Regions from separate parts of the Pseudomonas sp. F3-2 genome, predicted to be linked through region 2. Evidence: riboswitches for the same ligand, from Rfam matches in the RefSeq annotation. Region 2 holds a riboswitch; the other holds the start of a gene.

Region 1 (7,705 bases), 620 kb from region 2:
CGCCACAGGCGATGCTCGACAAGGTTGCGCACATTCAGGAGATCGCCCGTCAGTATCAGGTCGACATCAAGTCGGCAGCATTGCAGTTCGTCCTCGCCAACCCGCTGGTGGCCGCCGTCATTCCGGGGGCCAGCCGCCCTTCCCGGATCGCTGAAGACGTCGCCGCCCTGCACGCCCAGGTGCCAGTAGGGTTCTGGCAGGCGATGCGCGATCAGGGCTTCATTTCGCCTCAGGCGCCGGTGCCGGCAAAAGACTGAAGACGGACCGCTTCGGCGCCATGCATTATTCGCCAGTGAATCGGTCGCCGCCGGACGGCCGACCTAGATCCCCCGCACGAGGCCTCACTGATGCGCATTCTGATCGTCAACGTCAACACCACCGAGTCCATGACCGACACCATCGCCGGGCAAGCCCGCAGTGTCGCGTCACCGGGCACTGAAATCGTCGGTCTGACCCCGCGCTTCGGCGCCGAATCGGTGGAAGGCAACTTCGAGAGCTACCTGGCCGCCATCGCCGTGATGGACCGCGTGCTGTCCTACGACCAGCCTTATGACGCGGTAATTCAGGCCGGTTATGGCGAGCATGGCCGCGAGGGGCTGCAGGAGTTGCTTGACGTGCCGGTGGTGGACATCACGGAAGCGGCCGCCAGCCTCGCGATGCTGCTGGGCCATTGTTATTCGGTGGTCACCACGCTGGATCGCACTGTGCCGTTGATCGAGGATCGCCTGAAACTGGCCGGCGTCTTCGAGCGCTGCGCGTCAGTGCGAGCCAGCGGCATGAGTGTGCTGGAACTGGAAGAACAGCCAGAACGCGCCATTGAGGCGATCGTCGAGCAAGCCGCTGTCGCGGTGGCGCAGGACAAGGCCGAGGTGATCTGTCTGGGCTGCGGCGGCATGGCCGGTCTGGACCAGAAGATTCGCGACCGCACCGGCGTGCCCGTGGTCGATGGCGTGACTGCGGCGGTGGCGCTGGCCGAATCGCTGGTGCGCCTGGGCTTGAGCACCTCCAAGGTCAGGACGTACGCCACGCCACGGCCGAAGAAGATCGTCGGCTGGCCCTTCGCGAAATGAGCGCACGATGATTCGCCTGCTCTCGCCGAATCGTTTAGTATCGCCGCCGCCGGTTTCCACTCGGAATTAATAGGGAATCCGCGAGCCCTCATTCGGGCTCAAACGGAACTGTCCCCGCAACTGTAGGCGCTGAGCCCTGCTCCATGTTTGCCACTGGGTTATCCCGGGAAGGCCGGAACAGGACGACGACGCGCCAGTCAGGAGACCTGCCGGCAGGCTTCACTCATTCGCCGGCGGGGCGTCCGGGAAGGACTCCCGCATGCGCGTTTTGCGCCTGAATGCTTCGCCGCGTGAACACGCAGCGACGGGATGTGCTTTCCAGTGTCCGCCTGCCACAGACAGGTCCACTGGAGTCGCCCTACATGCCGCTGCGCCGTTTCGCCCTTCTGCTTACCGCCGTGACACTGTCCACTGCCGCGCTGGCGACTCCCGCGCCGGCAACGTCCACTCGTTATCCGCTGACCCTCGACAACTGCGGCGTGCCGCTGACGTTCACTCACGCGCCGCTCAAGGCCGTGACCATCGGCCAGGCCGCCACCGAAATGCTCTACGCCCTGGGCGTGGGCGAGCATGTCGCGGCGACCTCGTTGTGGTTCAACGCGGTACTGCCGCAGTACAAGGCAGTCAATGACGGCATCGAGCGTCTGGCCGATAACGCGCCGGGCTTCGAATCGGTGATCGCCAGACGCCCGGATTTCGTGCCGGTGCAGTTCGTGTGGATGGTCGGGCCACAGGGCGCCGTCGGCACCCGGGAGCAATTCCATGACCTGCAGATCCCGACCTACATCTTGCCGTCCGACTGCGAGGGCAAGAACAATCGCGTCGGCGCCGACGGCACGCGACTCGAGGCGTTCCGGATAGACACGCTGTACAAGAGCATTCGCCAGCTGGCCGAGATTTTCGACGTGCAGGCCCGTGGCGAGCAGTTGGTGGCCGGCTATCAGACGCGGCTGGCGAAGGCCGTCGAACATGCCAGAAAGGCTGACGGCAAGCAGGTGTCGGCGGTGTTCTGGTTCTCCAGCCCCGACATCAACGTCGATCCGTATGTGGCCGGGCGCAAGGGCATTCCGGCGTTCATGCTCGACACCCTGGGCATGCGCAACGTCATCGACTCCGACGAGGAATGGCCGACAGTGGGCTGGGAAACCATCGCCCGGGCCAATCCCGACATTCTGGTCATCGCCCGCATGGATCGCCGCCGCTTTCCCGCCGACGATCACGAAAAGAAACTGGCATTTCTGAAATCCGACCCGGTCACCCGCAACATGGCGGCGGTCAAACAGAACCGGATCGTCATCATGGACGCCAGCGCCATGGAATCCAGCGTGCGGTTGTTCGACGGCATCGAGCAACTCGGCGACGCCGTGCACCGGGTAACCGACGTTCAATGAAGCCTTCCAGTGCAGGACGATTCATCGCCCATGGCGCGTGGGTCAGCGCGGCGTTGCTGATGGCGGTGATGGCCGGGGTGGCGATCGGCGAGACGTCGATCGGTCTGCCGGTGATCGGCCAGGTGCTGGCGAACAAGCTGTGGGCCGCCGGCTATGCGGTGGACGCCATCGATGAAGGCATCATCTGGAATTACCGCCTGACCCGCGCCATTGTCGCCGCTGCCTGCGGCGCCGGTATCGCGGTCTCGGGCGTCGTGCTGCAATCGCTGCTGCGCAACCCGCTTGCCGATCCCTACCTGCTGGGCATCTCTGCGGGCGCTTCGACCGGCGCAGTACTCGTCGCGATCATCGGCCTGGGCGCCGGGGCGATCTCATTGTCGGCCGGCGCTTTCGTCGGCGCGGTAGCGGCTTTCGCATTGGTCGCGCTGCTGGCGCGCTCGTCCCGAGGCCAGACAGCCACAGGCCAGATCATTCTCGCAGGCATCGCCGGCTCACAATTGTTCAACGCCCTGACCTCCTTCCTGATCACCAAATCGGCCAGCGCCGAGCAGGCGCGCGGCATCATGTTCTGGTTGCTCGGCAATCTGAGCGGCGTGCGCTGGGCATCGGTGACGCTGGCTGTGACGGTGGTGCTGGCGGGTCTGCTGGTCTGTCTCTGGCACCGACGCTCGCTGGACGCCTTCACCTTCGGCGCGGATTCCGCAGCGTCGCTGGGCATTCCCGTGCATCGGGTACAGGCGATCCTCATCGCGACGGCGGCTTTGATGACCGCCGTGATGGTGTCCATTGTCGGCTCCATCGGTTTCGTCGGCCTGGTGATTCCCCACGCAGTGCGCATGATGACGGGTGTCCGTCACGCTCGACTGGTGCCCTTGAGTGCATTGAGCGGTGCGCTGTTTCTGATTGCCGCCGACGTGCTCTCACGCACCCTGATCAAGGGCCAGGTCTTGCCCATCGGCGTGATCACCGCGTTGGTGGGTGCGCCGGTGTTTGCCCTGATCCTGCTCCGCGGAAACCGCTCACGATGAACGCGCCGCTGCCACTTGCCGAAAGCGCGCTTGCCGCGCACGACCTCAGTTATACGATCAATGGCGCGCCGCTGCTGAGCCACGTCAGCCTGTGCATCAGAAAAGGAGAAAACCTCGGCATCGTCGGGCCAAACGGTTCGGGTAAGTCAACCCTGATCAGGCTGCTGGCAGGCCTTCAGACGCCTACGGCGGGGAGTGTCTGGCTGAACGGCGAGCGGCTGACGAGCCTGACGCGACGCGACATCGCGCAACGGCTGGCGGTGGTCGAGCAGCACGCGCAGACCAGCGATTCGATCAATGTACTGCAAGCCGTGGAACTGGGTCGTACGCCCTGGCTGTCCGCATTGAGCCCTTGGCGGGAAGTCGATGGCCAGATCGTTGCGCAGGCCATTGCCAGCGTCAGCCTCGATCATCTGACGCAGCGAGCCTGGCAAACGCTGTCTGGAGGCGAGCAGCAACGGGTGCATATTGCCCGCGCGTTGGCTCAATGCCCCAGGGTTCTACTGCTCGACGAGCCCACCAACCATCTGGACATCCAGCAGCAGCTGTCGATTCTCAGGCTGGTTCACACCTTGCCCGTCACCACCGTGATCGCGCTGCACGATCTGAATCAGGCGCTGGCCTGTGATCGTCTGGCCGTGATGGACAAAGGCCGGCTCATCGCGGTGGGTGCCCCATTTGAAGTACTGACACCTGAACGCCTGCGCGAGACGTTCGGCGTCGTCGGTCACTGGCTCACGGACCCAATCGACAACGCGCGGATCCTGCGGCTGCGCTGCATCTGAGCACACTCGACGCGGTCAGTTGCCCTGCTCGAACTGGCCTTTGCGCTCCATGATCATTCGCTCGCCACTTTGCTGGCGTTGCTGCTGCATCGAGTCGCTGCTGCCGTTGACCGCAGGCGAGGCAGAAGAGCCGGTGCCATTGCCGGGACGCAACGCCGGATTGGTCGTGCCGACATTGCCGTTGTTCACACCACTGGCGTTGTTGACGCCATTGGCGCCCGTGGCCGTGGTGTTATTGCTGTTGCTGCCGTTAGTGTGGGTCGCGTCGGTGCCATTGACATTAATGCCATTGGTGCCGGTGGCGTTGGTATTGCTGCTGTTACTGCCATTGGTCCCGGTCGCATTGGTGTTGCTGCTGTTGGTACCGTTGGTACCGGTGGCGTTGGTGTTGCTACTGTTACTGCCGTTGGTGCCGGTCGCGTTGGTATTGCTGCTGTTGGTGCCATTAGTGCCGGTCGCGTTGGTGTTGCCGCTGTTGCTGCCATTGGTACCGGTGGCGTTGGTGTTGCCGCTGTTGGTGCCGTTCGTGCCTGTTGCGCCAGTGCGCGCGCCGGACGTGGACGAACCCGTACCGCCTGCCGCGCCTGCACCCGCACCGCCGCCACCTGTTGCGCCACCCCCTGTCGAGCCGCCTGCGCCGCCCGCGCCGATACCGGACGCCGCCAGTAGGATTGGCGCCGAGGCCGACGTCTGCGCCATGGCGCCCATCGACACTGTCGCAGCACCCACAAACAGCAGGTTGAGCCATCTTTTCCGTGAACTGATCATCGTCGTATCTCCAGAAAAACCGCGTGAGGTCTTCTTTCGAGGTCAGACGCTCGCCAGCGTTCGGCCTTTTTTGTTTGCCAGTAGCCAGCTGCTGAATATTCCGCGCGATCTGCAAGAACGTACCAGACAAGTCGCCGGCGGACGCCGATAATCCGCGCTTTGAGCAGGAGTCTTTATTCGTGCAAGTGATTCACTCAGGTCGGGGCGACGCCTATCGTCGGGGCGCGCTGGCCATTCTGCCGTTGTCGCTGGCGTGCGCGCCGTGGGGTTTGCTGGCAGGATCGCTGGCCATCGACGCCGGGCTGACGCCCGCGCAAGGCCAGGGGCTTTCGGCATTCGTATTCGCCGGCGCCGCGCAGATCGTGGCGATCGGCATGCTGAAAAGCGGCACCAGCATGCTGTCGATCCTGCTCACTACCCTGCTGCTCACCTCGCAGCATTTGCTCTACGGTCTGCACATGCGCGCGCACCTGAGTGCGCTGCCGATGCGCTGGCGGGTGGGCATGGGCTTTCTGCTCACCGACGAGTTGTTTGCCATGACCAGTCACCACGACCCGCGCAGCTTCGACCGCTGGTACGCGCTGGGGGTCGGGCTGACGTTCTACCTGCTGTGGAACCTGTTCACCTGCGCCGGAATCGTGCTGGGCAACAGCATCCCGGGGTTGTCCCGGTTGGGACTGGATTTCTCCATCGCAGCGACCTTCATCGCCCTGATCACGCCGAACGTGCGCAATCTGCCCACGGCGGTGTGCGTGGCCGTTTCGCTGATGACATCGGTGCTGTTCAGTTACCTGAAAATCGAAGCGGCGCTGATTCTTTCAGGCCTGGCGGGCATGAGTGCAGGGTTCGTCTGCAAACGTTACAAGGAGATCACGCAATGACGGCGTGGCTGGTCATTCTGTTCATGAGCGCGATCCTGTTCATGAACCGCTACCTTTTTCTGGAGCCGCGGCTGCCGTTGAAGTTGAGCCGCAACGTCCGGGATTTCCTCGGCTTTGCCGTACCGGGGCTGCTGACGGCGATCTGCGCGCCGATCATCTTTCTGCCAGACGGCGAACTGACGCTGGCGCCGACCAACCCTTATCTGCTGGCCGGGCTGTTCGCAGTGGCAGTGATGATCTGGAAGAAAAACGTGCTGCTGACGCTGTTCCTCAGCATGGCGGTCTTCTACCTGCTGCGCGCGCTGCTTTGACCAACGAGTGGGTGCGGCAGTCGCCTGCCGCGCCCAGTCGCGCTCACATGCGTTGTGCCACTGTGCTGGTGTCGACGCTCGGCGTCTGATCCGGCGTGACGGACAAGGGCTCGATCTTGCCGACGATGAACAGGTAACTGAACGCGCCCAGCAAGGCGAAGGCACCTGCAGTCATGAGTGGCGCGGTGAACGAGCCATTGCCCATCACCAGCATGAACCCGGTAAACGTGGTGATGAAGATGCCCGCGGTATTGGAGGCGAAGTTCTGTATCCCGCCAATCGAGGCCACATGGGCCGGGGTTGGTGCCACGTCGGCAGGCAGGCACCAGATGCTGGCACCGGCAAACGCGAGACTGGCATACGCCAGGCTGAAAAACGCCAGCATCGCGTAGGTGTTATCGGTGAACACCGACAGCGAGATGCTCGACGACATCAACATGCCGCCCACGATGCAGGTCTTGCGCGCCGCCGTCAGGCTCCAGCCGCGACGGTAGAGCGCGTCCGAGGTCAGGCCGCCGATCCAGCCGCCGACGATCGAAGCGATAGCCGGAATGGTCCCGAGCGTGCCGAGGGACTTCAGCGAAAAACCGCGCTCGGTCACCAGATAGGTCGGGAACCAGGTGATGAAGAAGTAGATCACGAAGTTCAGGCAGAAGAAGCCAAGCATCATCCCCCACAGTGTGCGGTGCCTGAACAACGACGCCCATCTGACCTTGGGCCGCGCGGCCAGCGTCGCCGCTTTTCCCGCTTCATGCTGTTCGATGGCAGCGACGGCCTGCGGCTCCTTGTAGATGAGGAACCAGCCCACCACCCAGACCAGGCCGACAGCGCCGGTGATGATGAACGAGGCGCGCCAGCCCCACAGTTCGATGATCAACGCCACCAGTGGAATCGACAGTGCCGAGCCGACCCGCGAGCCGCTGTCGAAGATGCTGGTGGCAAAACCGCGTTCTTTCACATCAAACCACTGGCTGACGATCTTGGCGCAGGACGGATAGGCGCCCGCCTCGCCGACGCCGAGCATCAGGCGGCAACCGAACATGCTGGCAAGGCTGCTGGCCGCCGCCGTGGCTGCGGTGAACAGCGACCACCACGCCACTGCCAGGGGCAGCGCGATCTTTGCACCGACCTTGTCGACGAACCAGCCGAACGGCATCTGCATCAGCGCGTAGGTCCAGAAGAAGCCGCTGAGCAGCAGGCCCATCTGCCCTGAGCCCAAACCGAGTTCTTTCTGGATATAAGGGGCGGCAACCGCAAGGTTGGCCCTGTCGATGTAGTTGATGGCCACCGCGAGGAAGCACAGAAAAATTACCAACCAGCGCCCTTTCTGCATGGCGAGTCCTCCTAATTATTTTTATGAGTAAGACTTCGTTGGAGCTTCAGACAGCGCTCTGGACCTGTTCCACGGGTGGTTCATCGTTGCCTGTAAAAGCACAGCGCGAACCTGTGAATTGGCCTGACCAAATATCCG
Region 2 (7,705 bases):
GATCACAGTCCTGCGCAGGCTCGGTGCTCAGGTCGCTGAGCTCCGGGTCGGGTCGGTCATCGCCCGGCACCAGGATCAGCCTGACCCCGCGCTGCGCCAGTTCGACCAGCCGCTCCACGCCGTAGCGCCAGTAGCCGATGCCGCCGTGCAGGGAAATCAGGATGACCTTGGCATGGCGCAGCACCTGATCGACATAAAGGTCGACCGAGGCGTGATTCTGCACCTGCATCGGATTGGCCAGGCGCAGGCTCGGGTAATCGTCAGGCAGTTGCTGCGCGGTTTGCGCCAGCAACGCCAGGTGTGAATCGCCGCTGCAGAGAATCACCAGTTCGGCGGGGGTCTGCCCCAGGTCAGCGATGCTGTCGTCGGGGACAAAGCCGCCGGGCTGAGTGCGCAGCAGGTGCATGCTTAGCCTTTGATCCCGGACGTCGTGACGGCCGCGCGCAGTTGCGCTTCGAGCACGTGGGCGTCCAGGTCCTGGCCGATCAGCACCAGGTGCGTCAGCCGCTGCTCATCGGCTTTCCAGGCTCGGTCGAAATGCTTGTCGAAACGCGTACCGACGCCTTGCACCAACAGGCGCATCGGTTTGCCGGGAATAGCCGCGAAGCCCTTGACCCGCAGAATGCCGTGCTGCACCACTGCCTGAGTCAGGGCGTCGAGCAACAACGCTTCGTCCGCCTGAGGCAGCGAAATCGAGATCGAGTCGAAGGCATCGTGATCATGATCGTCGTGGTCGTCGCCTTCATGGTGATCGTGGTGGGTCTTGCGGCCGTCGATGTGCAATTCTGACTCGGCGCCCAGTCCCAGCAACACGCTGATCGGCAACTGGCCCTTGCTCGCTTCAATGACCTTCACGGCCGGCGGCAATTCTTCAGCGACTTCCGCGCGCACGGCGGCCAGCGCTTCGGCGGCGATCATGTCGGTCTTGTTGAGAATGACCAGATCGGCACTCGCCAGCTGATCGGCAAACAACTCGTGCAGCGGAGATTCATGATCCAGATTAGGGTCGAGTTTGCGCTGAGCATCAACCTGATCCGGGAACGCGGCGAACGTGCCCGCGGCGACCGCCGGGCTGTCGACCACGGTGATCACGGCGTCGACGGTGCAGGCGTTGCGGATTTCCGGCCACTGAAAGGCCTGAACGAGCGGCTTGGGCAGCGCCAGACCGGATGTCTCGATGAGGATGTGGTCCAGATCGCCGCGTCGCGCGACCAATTCCTGCATCACCGGGAAGAATTCCTCCTGCACCGTGCAGCACAGGCAACCGTTGGCCAATTCGTAGACGCGGCCGTTGGCTTCTTCTTCGGTGCAGCCGATGGTGCATTGCTTGAGGATCTCGCCGTCGATTCCCAGCTCGCCGAATTCGTTGACGATCACGGCAATGCGGCGCCCCTCGGCGTTATCCAGCATGTGACGCAGCAGTGTGGTTTTGCCCGAGCCGAGAAAGCCGGTGACGATGGTGACGGGAAGTTTGGCCAGTGTTTTCATGGGATGCCCTTGGGCTTGCGGCGGGCAGACAGGACGAGCGCTGCGCGTTCCGGACAGGGGCCGGCCCGCGACTCGTTTCGCCACCGGATCACCCCGCCCGGTTGTAGTGAGAATTCCTGGGCGCTGATCAAAGCAGGCCCGAATCGAGGCAGGTCTCCTGGCTTACGGCGGCGGATCGACTGGCGCTATCGTCAGGCGACCGGCATTCATCGCGCCTTCCCGCTCGCGCAGTGGCTGTGCAATGAACATGACCGTTTACAGTTGCGGGGGCAGCTGCGGCATTGACCGCATTCCCTTCTTAGCACCGAACCGCCAAGGCGGCGAAACGGTGAACCTCGAGTGCGCAAGGCTACGCAGTGACCGGGGCAAGGTCAACGAACAAACGTGCGCCTTGTCCGGAGAGACCTTCCCGGCTGAAGCCGGTCCTGTATTCGGTCCACAGCGTAGGACCGGCTTCAGCCGGGATAGCTTTGGTCCAATCCCGAATTCGGTCCACTCTTCCCGTTGGACCGGCGTTAACGACGGTGGCGAACGCTGCAATTGACGGGGCTTCGCCTCCGTGGTCTCCTACACACCTTGTTACGGGTGCCCTTCACAGGGTGAAACGGGAAACCGGTGCGCACAGATCGATGCTGTGCAAGTCCGGCGCTGCCCCCGCAACGGTAAGCGAGTGAAGAGTCAGATCCACTGTGTCGTCAGCGATATGGGAAGGCGATTCTTGCAGGCAGGTCGAAAGGCCCGCCCCTCGCAAGCCCGGAGACCGGCCCGTCAATGACATATGACAAACCCGCGGTGGGCGGGTGCAGTTGCGTTCACGGCTGACGTCCGTCAGTGGTGCGCCCTTGCGCTATCCCGTCGCTGACCACTTCAGAGGGAAGCGCCATGTCGATCAGCACTACCAGCCAGACATCCAGCAACGTCAGCACCCAGACTCAGACCCAACGCCTGACCGCCGCCGTCAGCGCCATGATTCTGGGCGCCTTTCTGGTGTACTTCGCAGGGTTCTCGCACATCGACGCCGTGCACAATGCTGCGCACGACACCCGCCACAGTTCCGCATTTCCTTGCCACTGAGACCTGCCGCCATGTTCAAGCGTATCGCTCACACGGCTGGTTTCACGGGCCTGCTCGCGGCCCTGCTGCTGACCTTGCTGCAGAGTTTCTGGGTTGCGCCGCTGATTCTGCAGGCTGAAACCTACGAGAAAGCCCCGGCCGCCGAGATGCACGAGCATGCCGACGGCGCCATGGCCGGGCATGTTCACGACGAAGAGGCCTGGGAACCTGAAGATGGCTGGCAGCGCGTGCTGTCCACCAGCGGCGGCAATCTGGTGGTCGCCGTGGGCTTTTCGCTGATGCTGGCCGCGCTTTACACCTTGCGCAGCCCGAACAGCGCTCGCCAAGGCGTGCTGTGGGGTTTGGCGGGTTTCGCCGTGTTCGTCCTCGCGCCGACCCTCGGCCTGCCACCGGAATTGCCGGGCACCGCGGCCGCCGATCTCACGCAGCGGCAGATCTGGTGGGTCGGCACCGCCGCTTCGACCGCTGCCGGATTGGCGCTCATCGTGTTCGCCCGCAGCTGGCTGTTGAAAGCCCTGGGCGTCGCCATTCTGGTGGTGCCCCATGTCGTCGGCGCGCCGCAGCCTGAAGTGCATGCTGCACTGGCGCCCGAAGCCCTCGAAGCCCAGTTCAAAGTGGCCTCGTTAGTCACCAATGCGTTGTTCTGGGTCGGCATGGGCGTGATCAGCGCCTGGCTGTTCCGTCGACACGAAGCAGCGTCGACGCAGTCCGGTCTGAATCACGCGGTATGAGTGACGCCGGCAACCGGCCGATCCTTGTGATCGGTCTGGGCTGCCAGCGCGGCTGTCCGGCATCGGTGCTGCAGGGTCTGATCGAGGTGTGCCTGCTGGAACACGGCGTCAGCGTTCGCGACATCAGCGCCCTCGCCTCCATCGACAGCAAATCGAACGAGGCGGGATTGCTGGAACTGGCCGAACATATGCGCCTGCCGCTGATGTTTTTCAGTGCCGATGAACTGAAAATCGTTGAATCGCAGCTGAGCCATCGCTCACCCACAGCGTTCGCGCATACGGGTTGTCACGGCGTGGCGGAAAGCGCGGCACTGGTGATGGCGTCCCGACTGTCGAACGGCTCGGCCAGCCTTTTGATCGAGCGCCGCAACAGCTCTCGCGCCACCTTCGCGCTGGCTATCGGCATCACCGCTTGACGCTGACCGGCGCACATCTCTGGAGACCCCATGACCGTATTTTTCATCGGCGCCGGACCTGGCGACCCTGACCTGATCACCGTCAAGGGCCAGCGCCTGATCCGCAGCTGTCCGGTGATCATCTACGCTGGATCGCTGGTGCCAGAGGCTGTGCTGGAAGGCCATCAGGCGGTGCAAGTGTCCAACAGTGCCGAATTGCACCTGGACCAGATCATCGCCTTGATGAAATCCGCTCATGCAAACGGTCAGGACGTCGCCCGCGTGCACTCCGGCGACCCCAGTCTGTACGGCGCCATCGGCGAGCAAATTCGCTGTCTCAAAGCCCTGGGCATCCCGTTCGAGATCATTCCCGGCGTCACTGCCACGGCGGCATGCGCAGCGCTGCTGGGTACTGAACTGACCCTGCCGGACATCTCCCAGAGCGTCATCCTGACGCGTTACGCGGACAAGACCGCCATGCCGCAGGGCGAGTCACTCGGCGAACTGGCGCAGCACCGGGCGACGATGGCGATTCACCTGGGCATCAACAATCTTGGCAAGATCGTTGCCGAGCTGACACCGCATTACGGCGCAGACTGCCCGATTGCCGTGGTCCACCGCGCCAGCTGGCCGGACCAGGACTGGGTGTGCGGGACGCTGGGTGACATCGAAGACAAGGTGCAAGCCAAGGGTTTCCGCCGCACCGCGCTGATCCTCGTGGGCCGCGTGCTGGGTAACGACGTGTTCAGCGAGTCGTCGCTGTACCGCGCCGGGCACGCCCACGTGTTCCGGCCGTGACCTGGATTGAGGTCTGATCCGTTTTTGATGCTGGAAGGAATTCGTAGACGCCTGGCTTGCCGGCAATCTGCTGCGCAGCGGCATCGAACCGACTTTCTCGATCTGACAGGCTTCATCACAGCGCCTGCTGTCGGTACCCGGCAGATCGTCTGGATGCGGCCCAGAGACAAGCCACGCGCCTACAGGGATTCTGCACCCAACAAAAAGCCCCGAACCAGTCGGGGCTTTTTGAGGGAGAAAAACCGCTTAGTAGTAAGCGTTTTCTTTCTGGGTGTGGTCAGTCACATCACGCACGCCGGCAAGCTCGGGAATCCGCTCCAGCAAGGTGCGCTCGATGCCTTCCTTGAGGGTGACGTCGGCCTGACCGCAGCCTTGGCAACCACCACCGAATTGCAGCACGGCAATATTGGCGTCGTCTTCTTCAACGACATCGATCAGCGTCACCTGCCCGCCATGACTGGCCAGACCCGGATTGATTTCGGTCTGCAGGTAATAGTTGATGCGCTCGTTGATCGGGCTGTCGGCATTGACCATCGGCACTTTGGCGTTCGGCGCCTTGATGGTCAGCTGACCGCCCATGCGGTCGGTGGCGTAATCGACCACGGCGTCGTCCAGAAACGCCTCGCTGAACGAGTCGATCCAGGCAGTGAAGCTCTTGAGGCCGATGGCCTTGTCTTCCGGTTTCTCTTCGCCAGGCTTGCAGTAGGCAATGCAGGTTTCAGCGTATTGGGTGCCAGGCTGGGTGATAAACACGCGGATGCCGATGCCCGGCGTGTTCTGCTTTTGCAGCAGATCGGCCAGGTAATCGTGGGCGGCATCGGTAATCGTAATAGCGGTCATGAAAATTCCTCGCAGACGTGGGGCGGAGTTTACGCCAATCGACGGCGCCTGACAAAGCCCTACTATTCTGGTCAGGTAAAGATCAGGAAAGCACCGCTTCCTTCACTCCCCTCCTGCCGTCCAGCCAGGCTTTCATTCGGCGGTACAAACCTTTTTCGATCCACTCGTAGCTCAGCCAGGAGCCCAGTGCGATCACCGGCACACAGACGGCGAACACCGCGTAGGGATCGAAACCATAGCGCTCGCTGGCCAGCCAACCGCCATAAAGCACCAGCACATGGAGCAGATACACCGAATATGAGCAGTCGCCCATGATTTTCAAGAGACGACTGCCGCGCAAGTACGGCTCCAGCGAAATACAGGCCACCACGATCACCGCACTGGGCAGGCCCCAGTTAACGATGCGCAGGTCCGGCGGCAGCTGTTTGATCGTCAGCAGCGCGCCGCCGATCGCCAGCAGTGGCAGCCAGAGTCGCTCGGTGATCCAGCCACGGCGGTAGATTACCCCGATGCCGATGCCCAACAGGAATTCATAAACGATATCGTTGGCATAGAAACGGCTGATCAGCCCTGAGCGACCCAGCACGTCGGTCACCGCGAACAGCGCAGCCGCGATGATCAGGGGGCGCAGACGCTGCTGGAACAGGAACACCATGGAGAACAGCACGTAGAACAACATCTCGTAATTCAACGTCCAGCCGACGTTCAACGTGGGATACAGGCCGTAACCACCCGGGTTTTCCGAAGGAATGAACAGCAGCGAGAGGATGAAGCTCTGCCAGTCGACGACCTGATGAGGCAGCAGCGGATGCGCCACCACCACCAACAACCCCATGACCAGCGTGTAAAGCCAGTACGCGGGGACGATCCGGATCAGGCGATTGAGCATGAAGCGGCTGGCCGGAATGTCCTTGTCGACCGTCGACAGGTAGATGACCAGACCGCTGATGACGAAGAAGATGTCGACGCCGACGGCGCCTTTTTCAGTAAAAAACCGGCCGATCGGGCCGCTGGGGTGGAAGTCGAAAAAAATCTGCATGAAGTGGTGACACACAACGGCCCACGCGGCGAGTGCCCGCAGGGCTTGAACCGAAATCAACATCTGCAACCTCTTGCTTACTCTGGTTTGACCCACGATCCCGGACCTCGAAAAGGGCCATGCTGGCGGGACGACTCACAGGGTCCGAGTCAGGATTGGGCAAAAGGTTCGGCAGGCCTGACGGGCTGCATAATGGCTGCACGCCATGTTTTACAAGGGTTTTCCAGTTTCGCCTCGTACCCGCGGGACGATGCGGAGGTTGGGTCAGGCATGAAAAATCTGTGGGCATGAGCGGGCTTGCGAAGGCGAATTCTCAACCCATGCACCTCGACAGCCTGCACCTGCCTCTTCCCGGCTGAAGCCGGTCCTACAACGTCGCAGGCTTTTTCGTAGGATCCGCTTAAGCCGTTCCCACAGGCGCCGCAAGCTTTTCGTAGGACCGGCTTCGGCCGGGAAGGTGTCCGCTGTTACGCCGCTGATCGAAGGGGGCGTTATAGACCGTTGACTTACTTTCGCGAGCGAGTGATCACAGAGCGCCAGGTCCTGCGAATCACAGATTCTCATACCGATTCATATCCAGCACCCCCGCCTCCTGCGGCTCTGTCTCCTGGATATAGCGGTCCAAGTCGTGAAAGTACGTCCAGAACAGCGGATGGCTGCGGCGCACACCCCAACGCTGGACGATGCGATCGAACGCAGGCTTGTCGTTCCGGGCCTGCTCCATGGCGTCGACGAACGCGCTGACCTCACTGGCCGGGACATTGAAGATGAAGTTGGGGTAGCTGCTGAGCACGCCCGGGTAGATCGTCAGCGTGTCCAGCCCCGGCTGATAGCGATAAACCTCGCCGAGCAGAAACGCCACGTTAGCGTGGGCGCGGTTGCGCAGCATGCTGTAGACAATCCGTTTGCCGCTGCCATCCTGAATGCGCAGCATCGTCGCCTCAGGCAACTGATTGATGACCTTCAGGCCTGCCGCAGGTCGTGAAGCCAGCCGGCTGAGCGTCTGCTCGACCTCACTGAAAACCGGGTCCAGCCCTTTGCGCGAACAATAGGCGCCGCTGCAGCGGTTGATCGGATCGGGCGTGACGTTCAACGTGCCCGCGCGCTCGATCAGCTTGCGTTCGAAATCCCGCTTGGGGTGTTCCTCGTCCAGCTTCATGCCGGTTGGCGTGTCGTTATCGATGGCCTGGTAATCCAGCCACATCTTCACTTTGCCACTGTTCTGGTACCAGCTGCCGAGGATGTCGTCGCGTTTGTCGGCCGGCATCAGACGCAGGAAATTGACTTCGGCGCCGTTGCGGATCAGGTCGAAATACAACCGCGTCTGCACTTGGTGAGAC

The links. Region 2 has a riboswitch for cobalamin ahead of AAGQ88_RS12530 (CbtB-domain containing protein). Riboswitches for the same ligand answer to the same signal wherever they lie in the genome.
Region 1: linked by a shared signal. The riboswitch ahead of AAGQ88_RS15240 (ABC transporter substrate-binding protein) and the one ahead of AAGQ88_RS12530 (CbtB-domain containing protein) in region 2 are both predicted to bind cobalamin.

Annotation. Positions count from the first base shown of each region.
Region 1 covers NZ_CP152388.1:3,331,745-3,339,449, forward strand. The annotation lists gene AAGQ88_RS15230 (aldo/keto reductase) at 1-257, shown strand, start outside; gene AAGQ88_RS15235 (aspartate/glutamate racemase family protein) at 348-1,070, shown strand; cobalamin riboswitch at 1,104-1,299, shown strand; gene AAGQ88_RS15240 (ABC transporter substrate-binding protein) at 1,433-2,461, shown strand; gene AAGQ88_RS15245 (iron chelate uptake ABC transporter family permease subunit) at 2,458-3,489, shown strand; gene AAGQ88_RS15250 (ABC transporter ATP-binding protein) at 3,486-4,274, shown strand; gene AAGQ88_RS15255 (hypothetical protein) at 4,290-5,042, opposite strand; gene AAGQ88_RS15260 (AzlC family ABC transporter permease) at 5,228-5,923, shown strand; gene AAGQ88_RS15265 (AzlD domain-containing protein) at 5,920-6,234, shown strand; gene AAGQ88_RS15270 (MFS transporter) at 6,278-7,567, opposite strand.
Region 2 covers NZ_CP152388.1:2,709,027-2,716,731, reverse strand. The annotation lists gene cobN (cobaltochelatase subunit CobN) at 1-406, opposite strand, end outside; gene cobW (cobalamin biosynthesis protein CobW) at 409-1,488, opposite strand; cobalamin riboswitch at 1,618-1,841, opposite strand; cobalamin riboswitch at 2,055-2,272, shown strand; gene AAGQ88_RS12530 (CbtB-domain containing protein) at 2,371-2,562, shown strand; gene AAGQ88_RS12525 (CbtA family protein) at 2,574-3,293, shown strand; gene AAGQ88_RS12520 (cobalamin biosynthesis protein) at 3,290-3,709, shown strand; gene cobM (precorrin-4 C(11)-methyltransferase) at 3,740-4,486, shown strand; gene nfuA (Fe-S biogenesis protein NfuA) at 4,733-5,326, opposite strand; gene AAGQ88_RS12505 (acyltransferase) at 5,409-6,428, opposite strand; gene AAGQ88_RS12500 (fatty acid cis/trans isomerase) at 6,916-7,705, opposite strand, start outside.